Regions from separate parts of the Halomonas sp. PGE1 genome, predicted to be linked through region 2. Evidence: riboswitches for the same ligand, from Rfam matches in the RefSeq annotation. Region 2 holds a riboswitch; each other region holds the start of a gene.
What was found. Region 2 has a riboswitch for thiamine pyrophosphate ahead of thiM (hydroxyethylthiazole kinase). Riboswitches for the same ligand answer to the same signal wherever they lie in the genome.
Positions count from the first base shown of each region.

Region 1 (7,452 bases), 930 kb from region 2:
CAGAGCAGGCGCCGGGGGCCGGGGGATTCGAGGTCCAGGGCGCTGGCCGCCAGCGGCACCGGCTCGACGCCAGGCTCGACCACGCGGAGCCGCTCGGGCGCCACGCCAAAACGCCCAAGGCCCCGGGCGGTGAAGCGGCTGGTAACGATCACCCGACGCGCCAGGGCCAGGGCGCGGGTCTCGCTGTCGAGCAGCGAGCGGCGGGTCGCCTCGTCCAGGCCGGTCTCGTCGGCCAGCGGATGGTGGACCAGGGCGATGATCGCCAGGCGATCCGCATGGCGGGCGATCACCTCGGGAAGCCCGCCCATGGCGAGGCCGTCGATGACCACCCGGGCACCGTCGGGCAGCGCCGCGAGCGCCCGGGTCATGCTGCGCCGGGCCAGGTCGTCCGGCACGGGAAAGCGCCCCTCGAGCCCCACCACCTCGACGCGGCAGCCCCGGGCCCTGAGCGCTTCGGCGATGCGGGCGTCATAGAGATAGCCACCGGTGAGCTGGCCGGGATCGCCGGCCACGATCATCGTGACGGGCATCGTCACGGGCCGGGCCAGAGTGGCGCTCGCCATCACAGGGGGCCCTCGAAGCTGGCCCAGGCGATATGGGATTCGTGGAGGGTCACGGTCATCGCCTCGAGCCCGCCGGCGCCCTCCCCCAGCCGCCCCAGCTGGATCGCCGTGGCCAGGCGCTCGAAGATCACCCGGGCCATGAACTCGGTGGTGGTGTTGCGGCCCTGGAACTCCGTCAGTTCATCGAGGTTCTGGAAGTTGAACTCGGCGAGCACCGCCTTGAGCGCCTCGCTGGCCAGGCCGATGTCCACCACCAGGTCATGGTCGTCGAGCTCGCGGCGCTGGAAGGTGACGTCCACCACGTAGGTGGCGCCGTGGGTCCGCTGGGCGGGCCCGAAGACCTCGCCGCGAAAGCTGTGGGCGATCATCACGTGGTCGCGAACGGTGAGTCGGTACATGTCAGGGCTCCAGTCGGTCGGATTCGGATCCGTCGGCGTCGAATCGGTCGGGCGAGGCATAGCGCAGCCGGTGGCAGAGCACCTCGCCGGCCCCGGCGGCCAGGCGAGGCATCAGGGCGGGCAGCTCGGAGAAATCGCTCTCGCCGCTGATCAGGGCGTCGAGGCGAGGGTCGCGCAGCAGCTCGAGCGCCAGCGCCAGGCGCCGGGCGTGGCCCCAGCGCGGCATGCGCTCGGCGGGCAGGCGGCCCACCTGGCTGCCGATCAGCTTGAGCCGCCGGGAATGGAAGGCCTCCCCCAGCGGCAGGCTCGCCTCGCGATCGCCGTACCAGCTCATCTCCACCACCCGCGCCTCATCGCCGGCCAGCGCCAGCGCCTGGCGCAGCCCCTCGGGGTTGCCGCTGGCGTGGATCACCAGGTCGTTGTCCCCCGGCGCCTCGCCGGCCAGGCAGAAATCGACGCCCAGGGCGCGGGCGAGCTCGGCCCGCCCCGGCGAGACGTCCACCAGACATACCCGGGTGCCGGGAATCGCCGCGCAGAGCCAGGCCACCAGGGCGCCCACCACGCCGGCACCGATCACCGCGATGCGGTCGCCCAGGCGCGGCTCGGCGTCCCAGCAGCCGTTGAGCGCGGTCTCCATGTTGGCGGCGAGCACCGCCCGGGCGGCGGGCAGACCCGCCGGCAGCGGCGTGACGGCGGCGGCCGGCACCACGTAGCGGTCCTGGTGGGGATGCAGGCAGAACACCTCCCGGCCCAGCAGCGCCGCGGGGCCTGCCTCGACCACCCCGACGCTGACATAGCCGTACTTCACCGGCCAGGGGAAGTCGCCGACCTGGAAGGGGGCGCGCATGCGCTGCCGCTCGCTCTCGGGCACCCGCCCCTGAAAGACCAGCGCCTCGGTGCCGCGGCTGATGCCGCCGAACAGCGCCCTCACCCGGACCTCCCCCTCGCCGGCGGCGGGCAACGGCTCCGCGCGCAGTTCACCGTGACCCGGGGCCAGGGTCCAGAAGGCGGTGGCGGTGTCGACGGACATGGCGGCTCCAGCGGTGAGGCGGGCGAATACTTCTACAATAATGGTACAGTAACATGCAAATGAACAATTTTATCGCTGCCGGCGGCCCAGGGCGGTGCCGACTGCTAGTGTGGTGGTCATGAGCCCATCGCGTTCAGCATAGCGGCTATGCCTCGCCACCATGGCCGTCGACAACGGCCATCGACAGCGGCGATCGACAACCATCAGGGAGCCCGGATGCCCTCTCCTCTCTCATCCCACCCGCCTGCGCAAGGGCCCGCCGAGGCGACGCGGCCTTGGCGCCTGGCCATGGAGCTGGCGCTGGGCGGTCTCACCCTGCTCGGGCTTCTGGCCTCGCTGGGGCTGGTGGGGTCATGGGTAGCGCCGCTGGCCATCGCCACCTACCTGGGGATGGCGGCCCTGCTGTGGCGCGCCCTGCGCCGCCGCCCCATGCGCCAGGGCGGGCTGGGCGCGGCCAACCGGGTCACCCTGGCGCGAGGCGTGCTGGTGGCCCTGCTGGCCGGCACCCTGGCCGACCCGGCCCTGCTGGCCACCCACGGAGAGTGGCTCTTCGCCCTGGCGCTGGTCGCCCTGGCCCTGGACGGCGTGGATGGCTGGGTGGCTCGACGCACCGGCAGCGCCAGCGCCGTGGGGGCCCGCTTCGACATGGAGCTCGACGCCTTCTTCATCCTGATGCTCTGCCTGGCGCTGCTGCTGCTGGAGCGCGTCGGCCCCTGGGTGCTGGCCATTGGCGCCATGCGCTACGCCTTCGTGGCGGCGAGCTGGCGCTGGCCCTGGCTCGCCGGCGAGCTGCCGGACAGCCTGCGCCGCAAGGCGGTCTGCGTGTGGCAGGTGGCGGCGCTGATGCTGGCTCTGCTGCCGGCCACGCCCGGCCTGATCGCCACCTGGCTGGCCGCCACCGCCCTGGCGGGGCTCACCCTCTCCTTCGCCGTGGACGTGCGCTGGCTCTACCACCATCGATAAGCCTCGGGGCTGGCAAATGCCCCCGGGCCTGCTAGAGTGGGCCTTCGCTTGACGGGGTGCCGGTGGAACCGGCTGAGATCGCTATACGACAGTGCGCCACACCGGCGCGGTCGTCACGGCGGGGCCCGTTGAACCTGATCCGGTTAGTACCGGCGTAGGAATCAAGCGGCGGCCTCCCCCGGCTACCCCCGTGTAGCGCGCCCCCCAGGCCCCACTCCCTCCCTCGCCCGCACTCCGGATCGTCACCCGACAATCGGAGGCAAGATGGGCTACCGCTTCAGCGACCTCACCGCCGCCTGCCAGGACGACTGGCGCGCCTATATCGAACACGACTTCGTGCGCGGTCTCGCCGAGGGCACCCTCGAGGAGGGCGCCTTTCGCCACTACCTGAAGCAGGACTACCTGTTTCTGATCCACTTTGCCCGGGCCTACGCCCTGGCCGCCTACAAGAGCCGCACCCTGGACGACCTGCGTCAGGCCCATGAGGGGCTCAAGGCCATCGTCGACCTGGAGCTGGGGCTGCACGTGGGCTACTGCCGCGAGTGGGGCATCTCCGAAGCGTCCCTGGCCGAGCTGCCCGAGGCCCGCGCCACCATGGCCTATACCCGCTACGTGCTGGATACCGGCAACCGCGGCGACCTGCTCGACCTGCACGTGGCCCTGGCCCCCTGCCTGGTGGGCTACGGCGAGATCGCCGACTGGATCAACGCCCGCGCCGAAACGGTCCGCGGCGATGCCAACCCCTATGACGCCTGGATCGCCATGTACGAGAGCGAGGAGTTCCAGGCCGCCCGCCGCGCCGAGGAGGCCTGGCTCGACGCCCGCCTGACCGACGTCACCCCGGCGCGCTTCGCCGAGCTCACCCAGGTGTTCCGCGACGCCACCCGGCTCGAGATCGATTTCTGGCAGATGGGGCTGGACCGCGCCCTCTAGCGCCGCCGCCCCACCACACCCCTGACACCCAAGGCCACTCCCCCCGACAACAACAGCCACGACAAGGATTCACGCCATGAGCAAGACCGCCCACTTCCTCGCCGAAACCGCCAAGGTCGACGAGGCCGCCATCCAGCCCCTGCCCGGCTCGCGCAAGGTCTATGTGGAAGGCTCACGCCCCGATATCCGCGTGCCCTTCCGCGAGATCTCGCTCTCGCCGACAAAGACCTCCGGCGCCGACGAGGAGAATCCGCCGCTGCTGGTCTACGACACTTCCGGCCCGTATACCGATCCGAATGCCGAGATCGACCTGCGCCGCGGCCTGCCCGAGCTGCGCCGCGCCTGGATCGAGGCACGCGGCGATACGGAACAGCTCGACGGCCCCACCAGCGAGTACGGTAAGCGCCGCGCCAACGACCCGACGCTCGCCCAGCTGCGCTTCGACCTGACCCGCACGCCGCGGCGCGCGAAGGAAGGGAAGAACGTTACCCAGCTGCACTACGCCCGCCAGGGCATCATTACCCCGGAGATGGAGTTCATCGCCATCCGGGAAAACCAGAGGCGGCAGGCGCTCTCTGCGAAGTACTCAGGCACCGAAGAGGTGGAGCGCATCCTGGGCCACCAGCACCCGGGCCAGGGCTTCGGCGCCCGGCTGCCCGAGGAGATCACCCCGGAGTTCGTGCGCGCAGAAGTCGCTGCCGGCCGGGCGATCATTCCCTGCAACATCAACCATCCGGAATCGGAGCCGATGATCATCGGCCGCAACTTCCTGGTGAAGATCAACGGCAACCTCGGCAACTCCGCGGTGACCTCCTCCATCGAGGAGGAGGTAGACAAGATGACCTGGGGCATCCGCTGGGGCGCGGACACCATCATGGACCTCTCAACCGGGCAGAACATCCATGAGACCCGCGAGTGGATCCTGCGCAACTCGCCGGTGCCCATCGGCACCGTGCCGATCTATCAGGCGCTGGAGAAGGTCAACGGCGTGGCCGAGAACCTCACCTGGGAGGTATTCCGCGACACCCTGATCGAGCAGGCCGAGCAGGGGGTGGACTACTTCACCATCCACGCCGGCGTGCTGCTGCGCTACGTGCCGCTCACCGCCAAGCGGGTCACCGGCATCGTCTCCCGGGGCGGCTCGATCATGGCCAAGTGGTGCCTCTACCATCACCGTGAGAGCTTCCTCTACGAGCACTTCGAGGAGATCTGCGAGATCTGCAAGCGTTACGACGTGGCCTTCTCCCTGGGCGACGGCCTGCGCCCCGGCTCGGTGGCCGACGCCAACGACGAGGCGCAGATGGCCGAGCTCAAGACCCTGGGCGAGCTGACCAGGATCGCCTGGAAGCACGACGTCCAGGTGATGATCGAAGGCCCCGGCCACGTGCCCATGCATCTCGTGAAGGAGAACATGGACAAGCAGCTCGAGTACTGCGACGAGGCGCCCTTCTACACCCTGGGCCCGCTGGTCACCGACATCGCCCCGGGCTACGACCACATCACCTCCGGTATCGGCGCGGCCATGATCGGCTGGTTCGGCTGCGCCATGCTCTGCTACGTCACGCCCAAGGAGCACCTCGGCCTGCCCAACAAGGACGACGTCAAGACCGGCATCATCACCTACAAGATCGCCGCCCATGCGGCGGACCTCGCCAAGGGCCACCCGGCCGCCCAGCGCCGCGACAACGCCCTCTCCAAGGCGCGCTTCGAGTTCCGCTGGGAGGACCAGTTCAACCTCGGGCTGGACCCGGACACCGCCCGGGAGTACCACGACGAGACCCTGCCCAAGGACTCCGCCAAGGTGGCCCACTTCTGCTCCATGTGCGGGCCGAAGTTCTGCTCCATGAAGATCAGCCAGGAGGTGCGAGACTATGCTCGGGATAACGGCCTCGATGGCGATCAGGAAGCGGTGATGAAGGGCATGGAGGAACAGGCGGAGAAGTTCCGCCAGAAGGGCAGTGAGCTCTACCAGGAGGTGTGAAGGTGGTGTAAGCCAGGCGCATGCAGCGCACTCAACGCTGAGTTTGGCTAGGCTGTAGCGGTGCCCCACCTCGATTCCGGGAGACGCCCCATGTCTGAGTTGGAATTGTCAGAGACGGACCGCTACGCCTACCCTCACCGCGTGCTGCACTGGCTGGTGGCCGCGGTGCTGCTGCTGTCGCTGGCCAGCGGCCTGACCCTGGGGTTTCTCGGCTTCGAAGGGGCCATGGAGCGCCTGGGCCGGGCCGGCACCGACTTTCTCTACACCTCCCACAAGTCCCTCGGCGTGGCCCTGCTCGCGCTGATGACCCTGCGGGTGATGACGCGGCTGCTCTATGTGGTGCCCGACCATGACCCGCCGCTGCACCCCTTCCAGCGCATCCTAAGCACCGCGGTGCACCACCTCCTCTACCTGGCGCTGCTGGCCCAGCCGATGCTGGGCTGGGCCGCCACCGCCAGCGGCGACTTTCCGGTGCAGTTCCTGCACTGGCACCTGCCCGGCATCGTGCCGGTGAACGAGGCGCTCTCGGAGCGGCTGTTCGAATGGCACGGCTGGCTGGGCTGGGTGATCCTCGGCCTGATCACCCTGCACATCAGCGGTGCGCTCTACCACTGGCTGATCCGTCGCGACGGCGTGATGGCACGCATGAGTCTCTTCGATCCGGATCGTTAGCGCTGGCACGCTCCCTGCATGGATCGGGCAATGCCCGATCCGACAGGAGCCCGACCATGCCCGACCGTCCGACCTTCACCCCCTCCCTGGCCACGCCGCTCGACGCCGCGGCCTTTCAGAGCCGCGCCCGTGAGCACCTGGCGATGCTGTACGGCCCCCGCGCCGACGAGGTGCTGCGCCGGCTTACGACGCTGCTGGCCCATCAGGCGCCGCCGGCCCCCTCCCCGGGCGAGACCCGCGTGCCGCTGTGGAGCGAGCGCGACCAGTGGCTGATCAGCTACGGCGACAGCCTGCTCGACGGCGAGCGCCCGCCCCTTGCGGTGCTGGGAGACTTCCTCGATACCCGGCTGCCCGACACCTTCAGCGGCGTGCATGTGCTGCCCTTCTTCCCCTGGAGCAGCGACGACGGCTTCTCGGTGATCCACTACCGGGAGGTGGACCCGGCGCTGGGCGACTGGCCCCAGGTGCGTGCCCTGGCCGAGCGGCGCGACCTGGCGGTGGATCTGGTGCTCAACCATGTGTCGCGGGAGTCGCTGTGGTTCGTCGACTACCTGACCGGCAGCCAGCCGGGCCGCGACTACTTCATCGAGCTGGACCCGGAGACCGACCTCTCGGCGGTGGTGCGCCCGCGCAGCTCGCCGCTGCTGGTACCAGTGCCCACCCGCCGCGGCACCCGCCACCTCTGGGCGACCTTCTCCGAGGACCAGATCGACCTGAACTTCGCCAACCCGGACGTGCTGCTGGAGTTCATCGGCATCCTGCTTTTCTACCTCGGCCAGGGCGCCCGCATCGTCCGCCTCGACGCCATCGCCTACCTGTGGAAGCGGGTAGGCACCCCCTGCATCCACCTGCCCGAAACCCACGAGGTGGTGCGCCTGCTGCGCGCCGTGGTGGATCATGTGGCTCCGAGCA
Region 1 is NZ_CP053032.1:1,419,132-1,426,583, reverse strand. It holds gene HIR79_RS06730 (glycosyltransferase family 4 protein) at 1-530, opposite strand, end outside; gene HIR79_RS06725 (6-pyruvoyl trahydropterin synthase family protein) at 563-961, opposite strand; gene HIR79_RS06720 (zinc-dependent alcohol dehydrogenase) at 963-1,991, opposite strand; gene HIR79_RS06715 (CDP-alcohol phosphatidyltransferase family protein) at 2,208-2,954, shown strand; TPP riboswitch at 2,997-3,132, shown strand; gene tenA (thiaminase II) at 3,219-3,887, shown strand; gene thiC (phosphomethylpyrimidine synthase ThiC) at 3,964-5,868, shown strand; gene HIR79_RS06700 (cytochrome b) at 5,959-6,540, shown strand; partial or broken gene HIR79_RS06695 (sugar phosphorylase) at 6,597-7,452, shown strand, end outside.
Region 1: another riboswitch for thiamine pyrophosphate. It lies ahead of tenA (thiaminase II); the one in region 2 lies ahead of thiM (hydroxyethylthiazole kinase).

Region 2 (7,452 bases):
CGAGGTGAAGCGCATCGCCACCGGCATCTTCGAGCGCACCTTCACCATCACCAGGGCGCTCAACGCCCTGACCTTGGGCGTGGCGGCCCTGGCGCTGCTGGCCAGCCTGCTCGCCCAGGCCGGTGAACGCCGCCGCCGGCTGGCGCCGCTCTGGGCACTGGGCGTGCCTCGAGCGCGGCTGGGCCAGCTCCAGCTCGCCCAGCTAGGTGGCACGGCGCTGGTGGTGGGCCTGGCAGCGATTCCGCTGGGCATCGCCATCGCCTGGGGACTGGTGGCGGTGATCAACGTGGCGGCCTTCGGCTGGCGCCTGCCGCTGCACCTCTTTCCAGGCGAGATCCTGCTGACCCTGGCCACGGCGGTGGGGGTGGCGCTTCTCGCCGCGGCCCTGCCGGTGCTGCGCCTGTGGCGCACGCCGCCGCGGGACCTGCTGGCCGAGGAGGCTGCCTGATGCGCCCTTTCCTGCGCTCGCGCCTCGCCGCCCTGCTGCTGGCCCCCATTCTGGCCCTGGCCGGCTGCGGCGAGGCGCCACCCACGGGCTCGGGCGCGGGGTTCGCCGGCCTGGGCGAGAGCGCCGAGGGCTACGCCCAGGCGCGCCCCGGCACGCCGCTGCGCTTTCCGGAGGACCACGGCGCCCACCCGGACTACCGCATCGAGTGGTGGTACCTCACCGCCAACCTCGAGGACCAGGCCGGCGAGCCGCTGGGCCTGCAGTGGACCCTGTTCCGCCAGGCGCTCGTCCCGCCGCAGGCGCGCCCGGCGCCGGAGGAGTGGGTGGCCGACCAGCTGTGGATGGCGCACCTGGCGGTCTCCCGGGGCGAGCGGCACGCCGTGGCCGAGCGCTTCGCCCGCAGCCACTCCGCCGACCCGGGCGAGGGCAACGCCGGCCAGGCCGGCGCCGTGGCCCAGCCCTTCCGCGCCTGGCTCGACGACTGGACGCTGGCAACCCGGGTGGAGGACCCGGACGCCGACACCTTCGAGCGCCTCACCCTGACCGCCTTCGACGGCGAGGGGCAGGAGCGCGTCGGCTACCGCCTCGAGCTCACCGCCGAGGGCCCGCTGGTGCTGCACGGCGACGCCGGCTTCAGCCAGAAGTCCGCCGACGGCCAGGGCTCGATGTACGTCAGCCAGCCCTTCTGGCGCGTGGAAGGCGAGGTGGTACTGGCAGGAGAGACCCATGCGGTGAGCGGCCAGGGCTGGCTCGATCGGGAGTGGAGCAGCCAGCTGCTGGGCCCCGAGCAGGCGGGCTGGGACTGGTTCTCGCTGCACCTGGAGGACGGTCACCGGCTGATGGCCTTCCAGCTGCGCGGCGGCGGCGAGGCCGGCGGCGACTACCGCTCCGGCACCTGGATCACCCCGGCGGGGGAGCCCCGGGCACTGGCGCCGGAGGAGCTCGCCCTCACGCCGCTGGCCACCTCGTCGGTGGCCGGCCGCGAGGTGCCCACTCGCTGGCGACTCGAGGTGCCCGCAGCGGGGCTCGACCTGATCGTCGAGGCGCCCCACGCCGAGCGCTGGATGGCCACCACGGTGCCCTACTGGGAGGGAGAGGTCGTCGCCCGCGACCATGCCACGGGGGCGCCTCTCGGCCTCGGCTACCTCGAGATGACGGGCTATTGAGATGACGGGCTATTGACAGGCGATTCTTTCATAAGCCTGCTATCGATACTTCCGACCCGAGCCGCTATCCTGAAGGCATCCCTCTCCTGGAGCGCCCCATGCTGCCCAGCCTCTTCATCTCCCACGGCTCCCCCATGCTGGCCCTGACCCGGACGCCAGCCCATGACTTCCTGCGCGGGCTCGGCCAGCGGCTGCAGCCGAAGGCGGTGGTGGTGGTCTCGGCCCACTGGGCCAGCCGCCAGCTGCTGGTAAGCACCAGCGCCCACCCCGAGACGATCCACGACTTCGGCGGCTTCCCCCGGGAGCTCTTCGAGTGCCAGTACCCTGCCCCCGGCGAGCCCGAGCTGGCGCTGCGCCTGGCCCGGGAGCTCAACGCCGTCCCCACCGAGCGCGGCCTTGACCACGGCGCCTGGGTGCCGCTGTCGCTGATGTTCCCGCAGGCGGAGGTGCCGGTGGTGTCGCTGTCGCTGCCGGTGCAGTGGTCCAACGCCGAGCTGGCGGCCCTGGGCGAGCGGCTCGCCGCGCTGCGGAACGAGAACATCCTGGTGATCGGCTCCGGCAGCCTGACCCACAACCTTTACGAGATGCAGGCCCGCGACGCCGCCATGCCGGCCTGGGTGGGCGAGTTCGCCGACTGGGTCGAGGCGCGGCTCGCCGAGGACGATCGCGAGGCCCTGCTGGCCTGGGAGTCCGCCCCGAAGGCCCGCGAGAACCACCCCACGCCGGAGCACTTCCAGCCCCTGCTGGTGGCCATGGGCGCCGGGGGCCAGGCCGAGCGCCTGCACCACAGCGTCGAGCACGGCGTGCTGGCCATGGACGTCTACGCCTTCGGCTGAGGCAAGCGCCGGCCCTGAAACGCACGAAGGCGCCGCCCCTGAGGGGGGGCGCCTTCGCATCAGGCAGTGCCCGGGTCAGTCGCCCAGGGCGGCCAGCCGGTCGGCCTGGACCACCTCGATCCAGTAGCCGTCTACGTCCTTCACGAACACCACGTTCTTCATCTTGCCCTGGTCTGCGCGCTTCACGAACTCCACGGCGTTGGCGTCGAACCAGGCCTCGGCGGCCTCGAGATCCGGCACGCTGAAGCAGATATGGCCGAAGCCCTGGGGCTCGGCATTGCCGTCATGGTAGGCGAAGTCGGCCTGGTTCTCGGTGCCCCAGTTGTGGGTCAGCTCCAGCAGCCCCTGCTGGCTGAAGGTCCAGACGGTGCGTTCGCCGGTCGCCTCGGGCACCGCCTCGTCCTCCTCCAGCCGGGCCAGGAAGTAGAGCGAGAACTGCATCTCCTCGAAGTCGAGGCGGCGCAGCACCCGCATGCCGAACACCCGAGTGTAGAAGGCCAGTGCCTTCTCGGGATCCTTCACCCGCAGCATGGTGTGATTGAGGCGAAAGCCTGCGCTATCGGCGGTGGGGGTCTGGACGCCGGGGTGTTGCTCACCCTTGAAGCTCATGGGCGACTCCTGTCTGCCATGGGGAAACCGTCCTCTGAGCATGGGGACAGCAGCAGAAAATTTCCAGCCCCGGCGGCGACAATCTTGTACAACACCTTTCTTTACTAAAACACGAAGCCGTGATGGCGAAACAATCGCAGCAAAAGCCCCCAAATAACTCTACATTGATTATACAAGACCGCAACCGGCAACCCCTGGAGATTCCCATGTCTGCCCATGCCTATCAGCTGAGTGACCATATCACCCTCAAGGAGCTGGCCCGCGCCCTCTCCCAAGGCTTCTCGCCCATCGTCGAGGTGGAGTCCATGGACGGCATCTACACGGTGCGCCTTCACCATGGCACCGGCGTCTCGGAGCTCTCGGATGCCAGCGGGCGTACCCTGACCTTCCTGGGCACCGGCGAGATTCGCGACAAGCTCGGCGAGCTCGGCCTGACCCACGGCGTACTGACCTGGTCCGACCAGTGCGGCGACGAGATGATCGGCGTGCCGGGCCATGCGATGACGCCGGACGAGATGCTCGCCAACGGTACCCGCATCGCCTTTCGCTGAAGCTTTCCGAGCCGGGCGGCAGGCGCTAATGTAGAGGCATGTCCGTCTCTGCGGAGCTCCCCGCATGCCCACCCTGCCCCGTCCGGCCGCCTGGCGACTCTCCGCGACCCTTGCGCTGCTCCTGCTGCTGGCCGGCTGCGCCGGCCGGGAGCTGGCCGTGCATGACCCGGCTCCCGCAGAGGGGCTCTCCATCGAGCGGGCGCTGATCCTGGCCGCCGCCCAGAACGCCTTGGGCACCCCCTATCGCTTCGGCGGCAACTCCCCCGCGGGGCTCGACTGCTCGGGGCTGGTGGAGCTGGCCTACCGCGCCGCCGGCATCCCGGTGCCGCGCACCGCCGACGACCAGTTCCGCGCCCTGCCCGCCGCCCCCAGGGCACGCCCCGGGGACCTGCTTTTCTTCGATATCGCCGGGCGCGGCAAGGCGAGCCACGTGGGGATCTACCGCGGCGACGGCCAGATGATCCACGCCCCGGGCCGAGGCCGCCAGGTGGAGACGGCGCCGGTGGAGATCGCCTACTGGCAGGAGCGCTTCCTGGGCGCCGCCGCCGTGGCGCCCTGAGCCCCTCACCTCAGCCCCCTTGCCTGGCCCCTCCAGCCGCGTATGATCGAACACCAGCATCATCACCACGACAGGGGCGCCGCGCAGCAGCAGCTGCGCGGCTGAGAGGCACCCTTGGAACCTGAACCGGATCATGCCGGCGTAGGGAGTCGTGCAGCCCAGCGCTCGCCTGCCTGCACCTCCCGCGCCCGGGAGGCCCCATGCGCACCCCCCTTTCCTCCTCGCTGGATATTGCGGCCCACCTGGCCAGGGTGCGCGAGCGCGCCCCGCTGATCCACAACATCACCAACCTGGTGGCCATGAACACCATGGCCAACGTGCTGCTGGCCATCGGCGCCTCGCCGGCCATGGTCCACGCCCGGGAGGAGGCCGCGGAGTTCACCGCCCTCGCCGACGCCCTGACGGTCAATATCGGCACCCTCTCGCCCCACTGGGTGGACGCCATGGACGAGGCCGCGGAAGCGGCTCGTCTGACCGGCAGGCCCTGGGTGCTGGACCCGGTAGCGGTGGGTGCCACCGCCTACCGGCGCGAGACCGGCGCGCGCCTGCTGGAGCGCCTGCCCACGGTGATCCGCGGCAACGCCTCGGAGATCATCGCCCTGGAGGCCCGCGGGGCTGGCGGGCGCGGCGTGGACAGCAGCGACCCGGCCGAGGCCGCCGAACAGGCCGCCGTGCGGCTGGCTCGGCGCATCGGCTGCGTGGTGGCGGTGACAGGCGAGGTGGATCTTGTCACCGACGGCCGCCGCCTGGCCCGGGTGCGTGGCGGCCACCCGCTGATGCCGAGGGTCACCACCCTGGGCTGCTCGCTCACCGGGGTGGTGGCCGCCTTCCTGGTCGGCGCCGAGCATCCCTTCGAGGCCAGCGTGGCGGCGCTGGCCTGCTACGCCGCGGCCGGGGAGCTCGCCGGCGAGAGTGCCCGGGGGCCGGGCAGCTTCGCCGTAGCCTTCCTAGACGCCCTGCACGCCCTGGATGGCGAGACCCTGAGGGACCGACTGCGACTGGAGATGACCGATGAAACTTGACCTATCCCTGTACCTCGTCACCGATCCCGGCCTGTGCGCCGAGCGCGGCCTGGTGGAGACCGTGGTGGCCGCGGTGCGCGGCGGCGTGACCGTGGTCCAGCTGCGCGACAAGCACGCCAGCGACGGCGAGATGATCGACCAGGCACGCCGGCTGAAGGCGGCCCTGGCCGGCAGCGGCGTGCCGCTGATCATCAACGACCGCCTGGCGGTGGCCGTGGAGAGCGGCGCCGACGGACTGCATATCGGCCAGGGCGACGGCGAGGTGGCGGCCGCCCGCGCGGCGCTGGGCGAGCGGGCGCTGCTCGGCCTCTCGGTGCAGACGCTGGAGCAGATGGCACGGGTGGACGCCGAGCGGCTTGACTACCTGGGGCTGGGGCCTGTTTTCGCGACCCCGAGCAAACACGACCACGCCGAGCCGCTGGGCTTCGACGGGCTTGCCCGGCTGGCAACGGCAAGCCCCCTGCCGGCGGTGGCCATCGGCGGGCTCAAGGCCGAACACGCCGCGGCGGTCCGCCAGGCCGGCGCCCAGGGCCTGGCGGTGATCTCGGCGATCTGCGGCCGCCCCGACCCGGAGGCCGCGGCGCGAGCAATCCGCGGCGGCCGATAACCACAGGCGCGGTGCCGGGGTAACCCAGGGCACTCGAGGCCGAGGCGCCGGGGCGGTCGGAAGGGAGCGGGGGGGGGGCGGCCGGAAGGGAGCGGGGACGGCCGTAACGAGGGGACAGGCGAAACGTCCGGATCAGGCGTCGCGGTGCGCCTCGGTAAAGCGCTGCATGATGTCCAGAGTCTCCTGGCTGACGTGGTGCTCCATGCCCTCTGCGTCGATCCGCGCCGTTTGATCACTGACCCCCAGCGCTCGTAGAAAGCGCAGCAGGATGGCATGCCGGCGACGCGACATTTCCGCCATTGCCTCGCCGCTCTCGGTCAGAAAAAGGGAACGGTAGGGCTGGCTAGAGACCAGTCCGTGGGCCTTGAGGCGCGTCACCATCTTGGAAACCGTGGCCTGACTGACACCCATGCGCGCCGCGATATCCGTGGCGCGGGCCTCCCCCTGATGCTTCAGCAGATCGCCGATGAGCTCCACATAATCCTCGAGAAGCTCGGTTTCGTGGGCGTTGCGTACGGCCGCATACTGCCGCGCGTGCTCTTCGCAAGGCGGCAGGGCATCCGCCTTGCTCAGGCGATCCGGCATCACATCGGCTGGGGTATCGTTCATCGCGCCAATATAGCCAATGTCTACCTGGCGCAGCAACTGAGCGCCGATAGGAATTTCCAATTACCCTACAAGTTAGCCTTGGCTAAGATATGGGTGTTACGCTCGCCGCTGAAACGCCCCGACCAGCAGCGGGACATCACCCTGATTCGGAGACCAAGACGATGCCGATTCGCCCGCGCCCGATGCTCATCGCAGCCTGTGCCCTCAGCCTTTCGATGACGACGCAAGCCGACGAGTCCCCGCTCAGGGTGGTCACCACCTTTTCCATCCTCGGCGACCTGGTACAGCAGGTGGCCGGGGGCGACGCCCGGGTAGACACTCTGACCCCCGTGGGGGCGGAGGTGCACGAGTGGGAACTGATCCCCAGCAACTTCATCGCCCTGGAGGAGGCCGACCTGGTGTTCTTCAATGGCTACAGCCTGGAGCAGTGGATTGGCCAGGTGCGTGCCACGGTTGGGAGCGACGTACCGGTCGTCGCCCTGGCCGAGGAGAGCGGCTATGCCACCCGGCCCATCGTGACCGGCGATTATGCCGGCGACGCCGATCCCCACCTGTGGATGGACCCGCGCGCCGCCGCCGAATACGTGCGCGTCATTGCCGAGACGCTTGCCGAGGCACGCCCCGAGGCGGCAGAGGACTTCAGTGCACGCGGCGATGCCCTGAGCCAGTCGCTGCATGAGCTGCACGCCGAGCTGCTCGAGAGCATGGCGGCCATCCCCGATGACCGGCGCCTGCTGATCACCAGCGAGGCCGCCTTCATCTATTTCGCCGAAGCGTTTGGCTTCGAGCACGACGGCATCTGGGGCACCAACTCCGAGGATGAGGGCACGCCCAGTCAGATCATGCGTATCGTGGACCTCATCGAGGAACGTCGCCCTGCGGCCATCTTCTGGGAGAGCACCATATCCGATCGCCATGTACGCAGTGTGGCCGGCGAGACCGAGGTCGACATCGCCGGCCCCTTGTTCGTCGACTCGCTCAGCGAGCCGGACGGCGAGGCGCCCGACTATGCCAGCATGCTGCGCCACAACGCCCGCCTGCTTAC
Region 2 is NZ_CP053032.1:486,676-494,127, reverse strand. It holds gene HIR79_RS02385 (FtsX-like permease family protein) at 1-448, shown strand, start outside; gene HIR79_RS02380 (lipocalin-like domain-containing protein) at 448-1,614, shown strand; gene HIR79_RS02375 (dioxygenase family protein) at 1,713-2,450, shown strand; gene gloA (lactoylglutathione lyase) at 2,526-3,059, opposite strand; gene HIR79_RS02365 (DUF6482 family protein) at 3,266-3,610, shown strand; gene HIR79_RS02360 (C40 family peptidase) at 3,675-4,169, shown strand; TPP riboswitch at 4,232-4,334, shown strand; gene thiM (hydroxyethylthiazole kinase) at 4,370-5,191, shown strand; gene thiE (thiamine phosphate synthase) at 5,181-5,798, shown strand; gene mntR (manganese-binding transcriptional regulator MntR) at 5,931-6,407, opposite strand; gene HIR79_RS02340 (metal ABC transporter solute-binding protein, Zn/Mn family) at 6,623-7,452, shown strand, end outside.

Region 3 (7,452 bases), 860 kb from region 2:
CAGCGCCGCCAGGATCTCGGCATAGCCTCCGGCGCGGCCGGTCTCGCTCAGCAGCACCTGGAAGGCGCGGGTCTCGGGCAGGTAGTCCGGCGCCTGGCGCTGGGCGACGGGCACCGCGAAGGCCTCGAAGGTGCGCTGGAAAGTGCTGTTCTCGTCGCTGGTCAGCATGCCCATGAACTGCCCCAGCACCACCCGGTCGGCCATGCCCGGCGCACGGCCGATGGCGAAGCCGATCAGCGCGGTGAAGGGGTCCACGAAGCCGTAGTCCTGCACCATGTAGGCGGCGAAGTCGGCACCGGAAATCCGCCCCTCGGCCATGGCGTCGAACAGCGGGTGGTTCACGGTGGCGGACCAGTCGGGCTCGCTGATCTCGCGCAGCCAGTCGGTGAGGCGCGGTGCGTCCTGCTGCGCCGCCCAGGCGGTCCAGTCGGCTCGAGTCGTCATCGGGCATCTCCTTGGAGTGTCGGTTGGAATCTCGCCCCCGGGTACCGCCAGGCGATCAGCAGGCTCACCAGCGTGGAGGCGAGCAGCGCCCCCAGGAAGGGCGGAAGCGTCGGAATGCTCTCCGGGAAGGTGGCCGCCAGCACCCCGGCGGAGAGGCTGCCCAGGGTGATCGAGCCCGGCAGCACCGCGCCGAGCAGTCCGGCCACGCCGCCCGCCACGGCGGCGAGCGGCGACATGCGACGCCACAGGCCCAGCAGCACCGGCACCACGATGGCGGCACACAGCAGGTCGGCGATCAGGAACAGCCGCAGCACCGAGAAGCCCTGCAGCGCCACCCACACCACCGGCAGCATCAGCGCCACCGTGACCAGGCGCGCCGCCCGCACCGAGAGCCCGCGCCGGCCGGAGCTGGCCACCGCCATGGAGGCGATGGCGTTCTGCAGGGTATCGACGCTGGAGGCCACCAGGGTCACCGCCAGCACCAGGGCCGGCAGCGCCAGCCAGGCCGGCGCGGCGGAGAGCAGCGCGAAGAAGGGAATCGGCGGCTCGCCGAGCGGCAGCGCATGCATGGCCGCCACGATGCCGAGCCCGCCGATAGCCATCACCACCAGCAGGCTGCTGGCCCCGCCCAGCAGGGCCCCACGGGCCAGGGCGCGGTCATCCTCGGCGGCCCACACCCGCTGCCAGTAGCCCTGATGGAAGAGGTTGGCCGCGGTGACAGCGATCACCAGGGTGAGCGCCACCGAGAGCGCGCTGCTCGTGGGAATGGAGGGCATCACGGCTTCGGCCGGCATGGGCGGCAGCCACCACCAGGCCACGCCGCCCACCAGCACCAGCAGGGCCAGCAGCAGCCAGGCCTGCCAGCGGTCGGTGGCGAGGCTCGCCCGCAGCCCGCCCAGGGTGGTGTAGACCAGGGTGACCACCGCCACCCCGAGGATCACCAGCGCCGGCGGCACGTCGGAGAGCAGCGCGGCGATGGCGCCGATGGCGGTGAGCTCGGCGGCCAGGAAGATCGCCATGTAGGCCACCGAGACGAAGGAGACCCAGCGCCGCACCCCGGCGCCGTAGCAGGACTCCGCGAACTCGCCGATGCTGCGCCCCTGCGGCAGGTGGCGACGGATCGCCGGGCCGTAGAGCCCCAGCACGATAAAGGGCAGCGACGAGCCGATGGCGTAGCCGGCCAGCGCCACCGGCCCCACGAAGGCGCCGATCTCCGGCGGCGCGAAGAGGATCCAGGCCCCCATGCTGGAGGCCAGGAACGACAGGCCGATGGCCTGGGCGCCCTGGGAGTTGCGGGCGGTGACGTAGTCATCGAGCAGGCCATCGGCCCGGCGGGCCCGCAGGCCCAGGAAAGCAAAGCACAGAAGCGCCGCGCCGAGCACGGCAGACGTCAGGTAAGGCATGTCGCGCTTCCTCCGCCGGTATGAACCGGATCAGGTTCCAGGGTCGGCGCTTGGCCCTCTCAGCCCCCGCGGATGCGGCGGGACTCCCCTGGCGACAAGTGAATGAATTGTGTGGGCCCGCCGCTGTCGGCGACACGACGGGCCGGAGGCATCATAGCGAGGCCATGGGCCGGCGGCCAGGGGTCGCCGGGGGTATCAGCGTCGGAAGCACTCCCGGAAGTGCCAGGCGAGATAGTCTCGGTTCGGAAAGGCGCGAGGGCTCAGGATCAAGGGCTGGCCCTCGAGGTCATGGAGCTGCGCCTTGAGCCGGCCGTTGGGGGCCGCGCCGGTCAGCTCAGGAGAGATGCGAATGCGGTCCCGGTCGTCGATGGCCAGCAGTCCCTTATCGAAGGCGCGGTCATGGAGCGCGTTGAGGCAGAGCCCATTAGCGGGATCGAGGCGAGACTCTGGGCGCGCCTGCCAAGGCACGATATGGCTCGCAATCAGTAGATCCTCGTGACGAAGCCCGGTAATCACGCATCGCGTGTCGTAGCGCACCATCACGGCCTTGCGGAATAGCGACTGCCCAATACGCCGTCGCTGCAGGGCATAGGCCTCGCTGCCGGTGTAATCCTCATCTGCCTCGGCACTATCGCCACAGGGATCGAGCTCTACCCAGGCCGACTCACTCTCGGCGGCGACACTCTTCGGGTCGGCGATAAAGCGCTCCCACAGCAGGCGATCCTGGCGTGAGGCACCCGACAGCCCCTTTTTGCCCAGCGCCCGTACCTCTGGGTCGAGGCTCGCGTAGTTGGAGAGCTTCATGGCCACCGAGCTGGCAGAGCGGCCCATCTGCTCGGCCAGGTGAATGACCTCGGGCCGCTCGCGATGCAACTGACCGAAGCTCAGGCGGCAGTAGAGCGCCAGCGCCTGCAGTCGGTCTTGGTCGCTCCATGCCTTACGCTCTGCCACTGAACATGCCTCGCATCATTCCCCTTTTCATCTTCGAGCGTACCGGCAGCCCTTCTGGATGCCAACGACGTTACTTCTCCCTCGGCACCCGGCCCATCAGGTAGAACTCCTCGTTGGGCGGGGTGCCAGCGAGGGTGACCAGGCGGTTGGACATGCCGAAGAAGGCGGCGATGGCGCCGATGTCCCAGATGTCGTCCTGGGTGAAGCCGACCTCCAGCAGGCGGGTCTGCCACTCGTCGGTGAGCTCGCCGACCTCCAGGCCGCTGTGCATGGCGAAGTCGAGCATCACCCGGTGGCGCTCGCTGAGGCCAGCGACGCGTTGATTGATGGCGACCTGGTCGGCCAGCAGCGGGTCCTTGCTGTAGATGCGCACCAGAGCACCGTGGGCCACCACGCAGTAGAGGCACCGGTTGCGGGCGCTGGTGGCCACCACGATCATCTCCTTCTCCGCCTTGGTGAGGGTGTCGGCCTCCCTCTCCATCAGGGCGTCGTGGTAGGCGAAGAAGGCGCGGAACTCGGCCGGGCGGTGGGCCAGCATCAGGAAGACGTTGGGGATGAAGCCGGCCTTCTCCTGCACCGCCAGCATGGCGTCGCGGATGTCCTCGGGAAGGTCCTGGATCGACTCGGGGATGGGAAAGCGGCTGATGGGCGCGGTCATGATGGCTCCTGGCGTTGTGGTTGTTGTTGGAAACCTCCAGTTAACGTCAGCGTCAAGTGACTGTCCATGCGGACGATCGTCGCAAGCGCCACGAGCGCCACGAGCGCCGCTCACGTCTCGCCGAGGATGGCCCGGGTCACCACCCGGTTGCGATTGCGGTCCTTGGCCTGGTACATCGCCTCGTCGGCCTCCCGGTAGAGCCGTTCGGCATCCGGCACCCTCTGGAAGTCATTGCAGCAGACCAGCCCGAAGGAGGCGGTGACCACTCCGCCCTCTGCCTGCACGTGGGGAATGGCGAGGTCCTCCAACGACTGACGGAAGGCCTCCATGACATGCCGGCCCTGGTCCAGAGTATCGACCTCCAGCAGCAGGCCGAACTCCTCGCCGCCCAGGCGGAACAGACGGTCGCCAGCGCGGCGGAAATGTTGCTGCAGCAGCGCGGAGACACGCCTGAGCACCTCGTCACCGGCCTGATGGCCGTAGGTGTCGTTGTAGGCCTTGAAGGCATCGATATCCATCACGGCGAAGAGCAGCGCCCGGCCGCTGCGGCGACGCTGCAGGAGCTCCGCATCAACGAGCTCATGGAACTGGCGGCGGTTGAGCAGCCCGGTCAAGGGGTCGGTGCGGGCCATGGCGGCGAGCCGCTGGTTGGCGGCTTCGAGCTCACGGGTGCGCTCATCCACCTCGGCCTCCAGCCGCTGGTTGTGCGAGCGCTGCAGCTCATGGGTGGCCCGCTCGGCGGCGAGCTTCTCGTTCTTGAGCAGGTTGATCTTGTAGGCCAGCCCGAAGGCCAGCAGCAGGAACTCGATGCCCGAGCCCGCCTGCACGGCGTACTCGGTGAAGACGTTATAGGGCAGCACCCCGGCCACGCGCAGGAAGTAGAGCGCGATCCCCACCAGCAGCACACACCAGGCCACAAGGAAGATCTGTGCCAGGCGGTCGCCCAGCCAGCTGCGCCACACGGCCACGGAGAGCATCAACAGGGAGAGCAGGATGGCGGCGGGGATCATGACGCGGAACACCGGAGCGTAGTGCCCCTGCAGCGCCGGCAGCGCACTCGCCAGGCACAGGCCCGCCACCCCGTGCAGCCCCCATGACAGTCGCGGCGCGTGCCGGCGCAGGTTGAGGTAGCTGCTGCTGAAACTGGCCAGGGTGACGGCGAAGAGCCCGATGGTCAGCGGCAGCATCTGGTTGTTGAAGGTCGGCCAGTTCGGCCACCAGTACTGGTAGGCAAAGCCCCGCGCCGCGAACATCAGCACGAAGAAGGTGCCGAGGTAGACCACATAATGCAGCAGGCTGCGCTCCCGGATAGCCAGGAACAGCAGCAGATTGAAGATCATCAGCGCCAGCAGAGCGCCGAAGTAGAGGCTGAAGGCCATCAGTTCGCGCTGGGCCTTCTGCAGGAAACTGGCGTCGCTCAGCAGGTAGAGCGGCGTGGCATCGAAGAGGCCATCGTGGGTATCCAACCGCAGGATCACGCGGCGCGTCTCGCCGGGCGGCAGCACGATGGGCAGCACGAAGGTGCGGTGGGCCACCGGGCGCGTGTCGAAGGCACGCCGGTTGCCGGTCTGCCATTCGGCGACCACCTCCCCCGCCTCGTCGACCACCCAGGCGTCCAGATAGTCATGCAGCGGCATGGCCAGCTCCAGCAGGCGTCTCAACGGCGCCTCGCTGGCGTTGACGAGCTCCACCTGCAGCCACCAGGCAGAGTCGGAGAAGCTGAAGTTGAGGGTCTCCTGCTCTGAGGACCGCCAGGGCAGGTCGTCATCCCGGGAGAGCAGGTCGTCGATGGTGAACTCGCGATCGACATCCTCCAGCAGCTGCACCTGCGGGCCCAGGTTGAGCCCATCGAAAGGGTCGGCAACATCGAGCGCGGCCCGGGCCGGCGAGGCCAGCAGGCAGGCAAGCAGCAGCCAGGCGGCCAGGGCCGACGGCAGGCGGGGAAATGGGCGAGTCACGAGAGCTCCGGTATCGTATCCGTACGATGCCTGCACTCTAGCAGTTCTGCCTGACCATCCGGTCGAAGGCCATCAACGCACAGGGCCCCGCCTCTCTCGAGGCGGGGCCCTGTCGTTACCGAGCGGAGGTGATCAGCTCAGCGAGATGGTGCTGTTGATGCCGCTGGAGACGTTCTCCGGCTCGTACCAGCGGGCGGTGACGGTCTTGGTCTGGGTCCAGAAGGCGATCGCCTGCTTGCCGTTGGGGCCCAGGTCGCCCAGCTTGGAGGCCCGGGAGCCGGTGAAGCTGAAGTAGGCGACCGGCACCGGGATCGGCACGTTGATGCCGATCTGGCCCACGTCGATGTCGGTCTCGAAGCGGCGCGCCACCCAGCCGGAGTTGGTGAAGATGGAGGTGCCGTTGCCGTTGGGGTTGGCGTTGATGAACTCGATCGCCTCGTCCAGGGTGTCGACGGTCACCACGCAAAGCACCGGGCCGAAGATCTCCTCGCGGTAGATGCTCATCTCCGGGGTCACGTCGGCGAACAGGGTCGGGCCGACGAAGTTGCCGTTCGGGTAGCCCTCGACCTGGTAGCCGCGGCCGTCCACCAGCAGCTTCGCGCCCTCCTTCTCGCCGGCAGTGATCAGCCGCTCGACGCGCTCCTTGGCCTGGGGAGAGACCAGCGGGCCGAGGTCGGCGTCGGTCTGGGTGCCGGGGCCCACCTTCATGCTGCGGGTGCCCTCGACGATATCCTCCAGCCACTCGCGGGCCTCGCCCACCAGCACCACCACGGAGTTGGCCATGCAGCGCTGGCCGGCGGCGCCATAGGCGGAGCCGAGCAGGTTGTTGATGGCCTGGCTGCGGTTGGCATCGGGCATGATCACGCAGTGGTTCTTGGCGCCCATCATCGACTGCATGCGCTTGCCGGCAGCGGCGGCGCGGTTGTAGAGCAGCGAGCCCACGTGGGTGGAGCCGATGAAGGAGAGCGCCTTGATGTCGGCATGGTCGGCGATCTGGTTGGCGACGTCCGGGCCGCCGTGGACCACGTTGAGTACGCCGGCCGGGATGCCTGCCTCGTGGGCCAGCTCGACCAGGCGCATGGTGGAGCTCGGGTCCTGCTCGGAGGGCTTGAGCACGAAGGTGTTACCGGTGGCGATGGCCAGCGGGAACATGAAGCAGGGCAGCATGATCGGGAAGTTGAAGGCAGTGATGCCGGCGCCCACGCCCAGCGGCTGGTGCATGGTGTAGACGTCCACCTCGCTTGCCGCGTTCTCGGCCAGCTCGCCCAGCTGCAGGCTGGTGATCGAGCAGGCGTGCTCCACCACCTCCAGGCCGCGGCCCACTTCGCCCACGGCGTCGGGCAGGGTCTTGCCGTGCTCCTCGGTGATCAGCGCGGCCAGCTCGTCGGTGTGCTCGCGGATCAGCGCCTGCAGCTTGAGCATGATGCGCATGCGCTTGCCCAGGGGCACCTTGCGCCAGGTCTTGAAGGCCTCCTTGGCGCTGGCCACGGCGCGCTCCACCTCCTCCGCGGTGCAGAACGGCACCCGGGCGACCACCTCCTGGGTGGCCGGGTTGACCACGTCGCGCCACTCCTGGCTCTGGGACTGGACGGGCTGGCCGTCGATGATCATGGGGATTTCGCGGACTGACATGGGGCGTGCTCCTCTCTGTGCTGTCGCTGCCCGGGGGATCGGCTTGTTGTTGACGTTGCCGTGGATCACCCTGGCATTAGACTTTGTGTGTATAAAAACACGGAAGGTGATAGAAACGAGTCTATCCAGAGGTCGGATGGTGTGACAACGGGCACTCGGGCACATTGTTTGTGCATTCATGCACAAGCAAACCCGACTCCCATCTTCGGCGAGGCCCCCATGCTCGACTGGCAGGATATCCAGATCTTTCTCGAGGTGGCCCGCAGCCAGCGGCTCACCGATGCCGCCCGCCGCCTGGGGCTCGACCACTCTACCCTGTCGCGGCGCACCCGGCGCTTCGAGCAGAAGCTCAACACCCAGCTCTTCGAGCGCAGCACCCACGGCTACCACCTCACCGAGGCGGGCC
Region 3 is NZ_CP053032.1:3,531,182-3,538,633, forward strand. It holds gene HIR79_RS16555 (TenA family protein) at 1-444, opposite strand, end outside; gene HIR79_RS16560 (sodium:solute symporter family transporter) at 441-1,847, opposite strand; TPP riboswitch at 1,837-1,947, opposite strand; gene HIR79_RS16565 (HNH endonuclease) at 2,043-2,798, opposite strand; gene HIR79_RS16570 (peroxidase-related enzyme) at 2,869-3,456, opposite strand; gene HIR79_RS16575 (sensor domain-containing diguanylate cyclase) at 3,567-5,414, opposite strand; gene HIR79_RS16580 (CoA-acylating methylmalonate-semialdehyde dehydrogenase) at 5,547-7,046, opposite strand; gene HIR79_RS16585 (LysR family transcriptional regulator) at 7,266-7,452, shown strand, end outside.
Region 3: another riboswitch for thiamine pyrophosphate. It lies ahead of HIR79_RS16560 (sodium:solute symporter family transporter); the one in region 2 lies ahead of thiM (hydroxyethylthiazole kinase).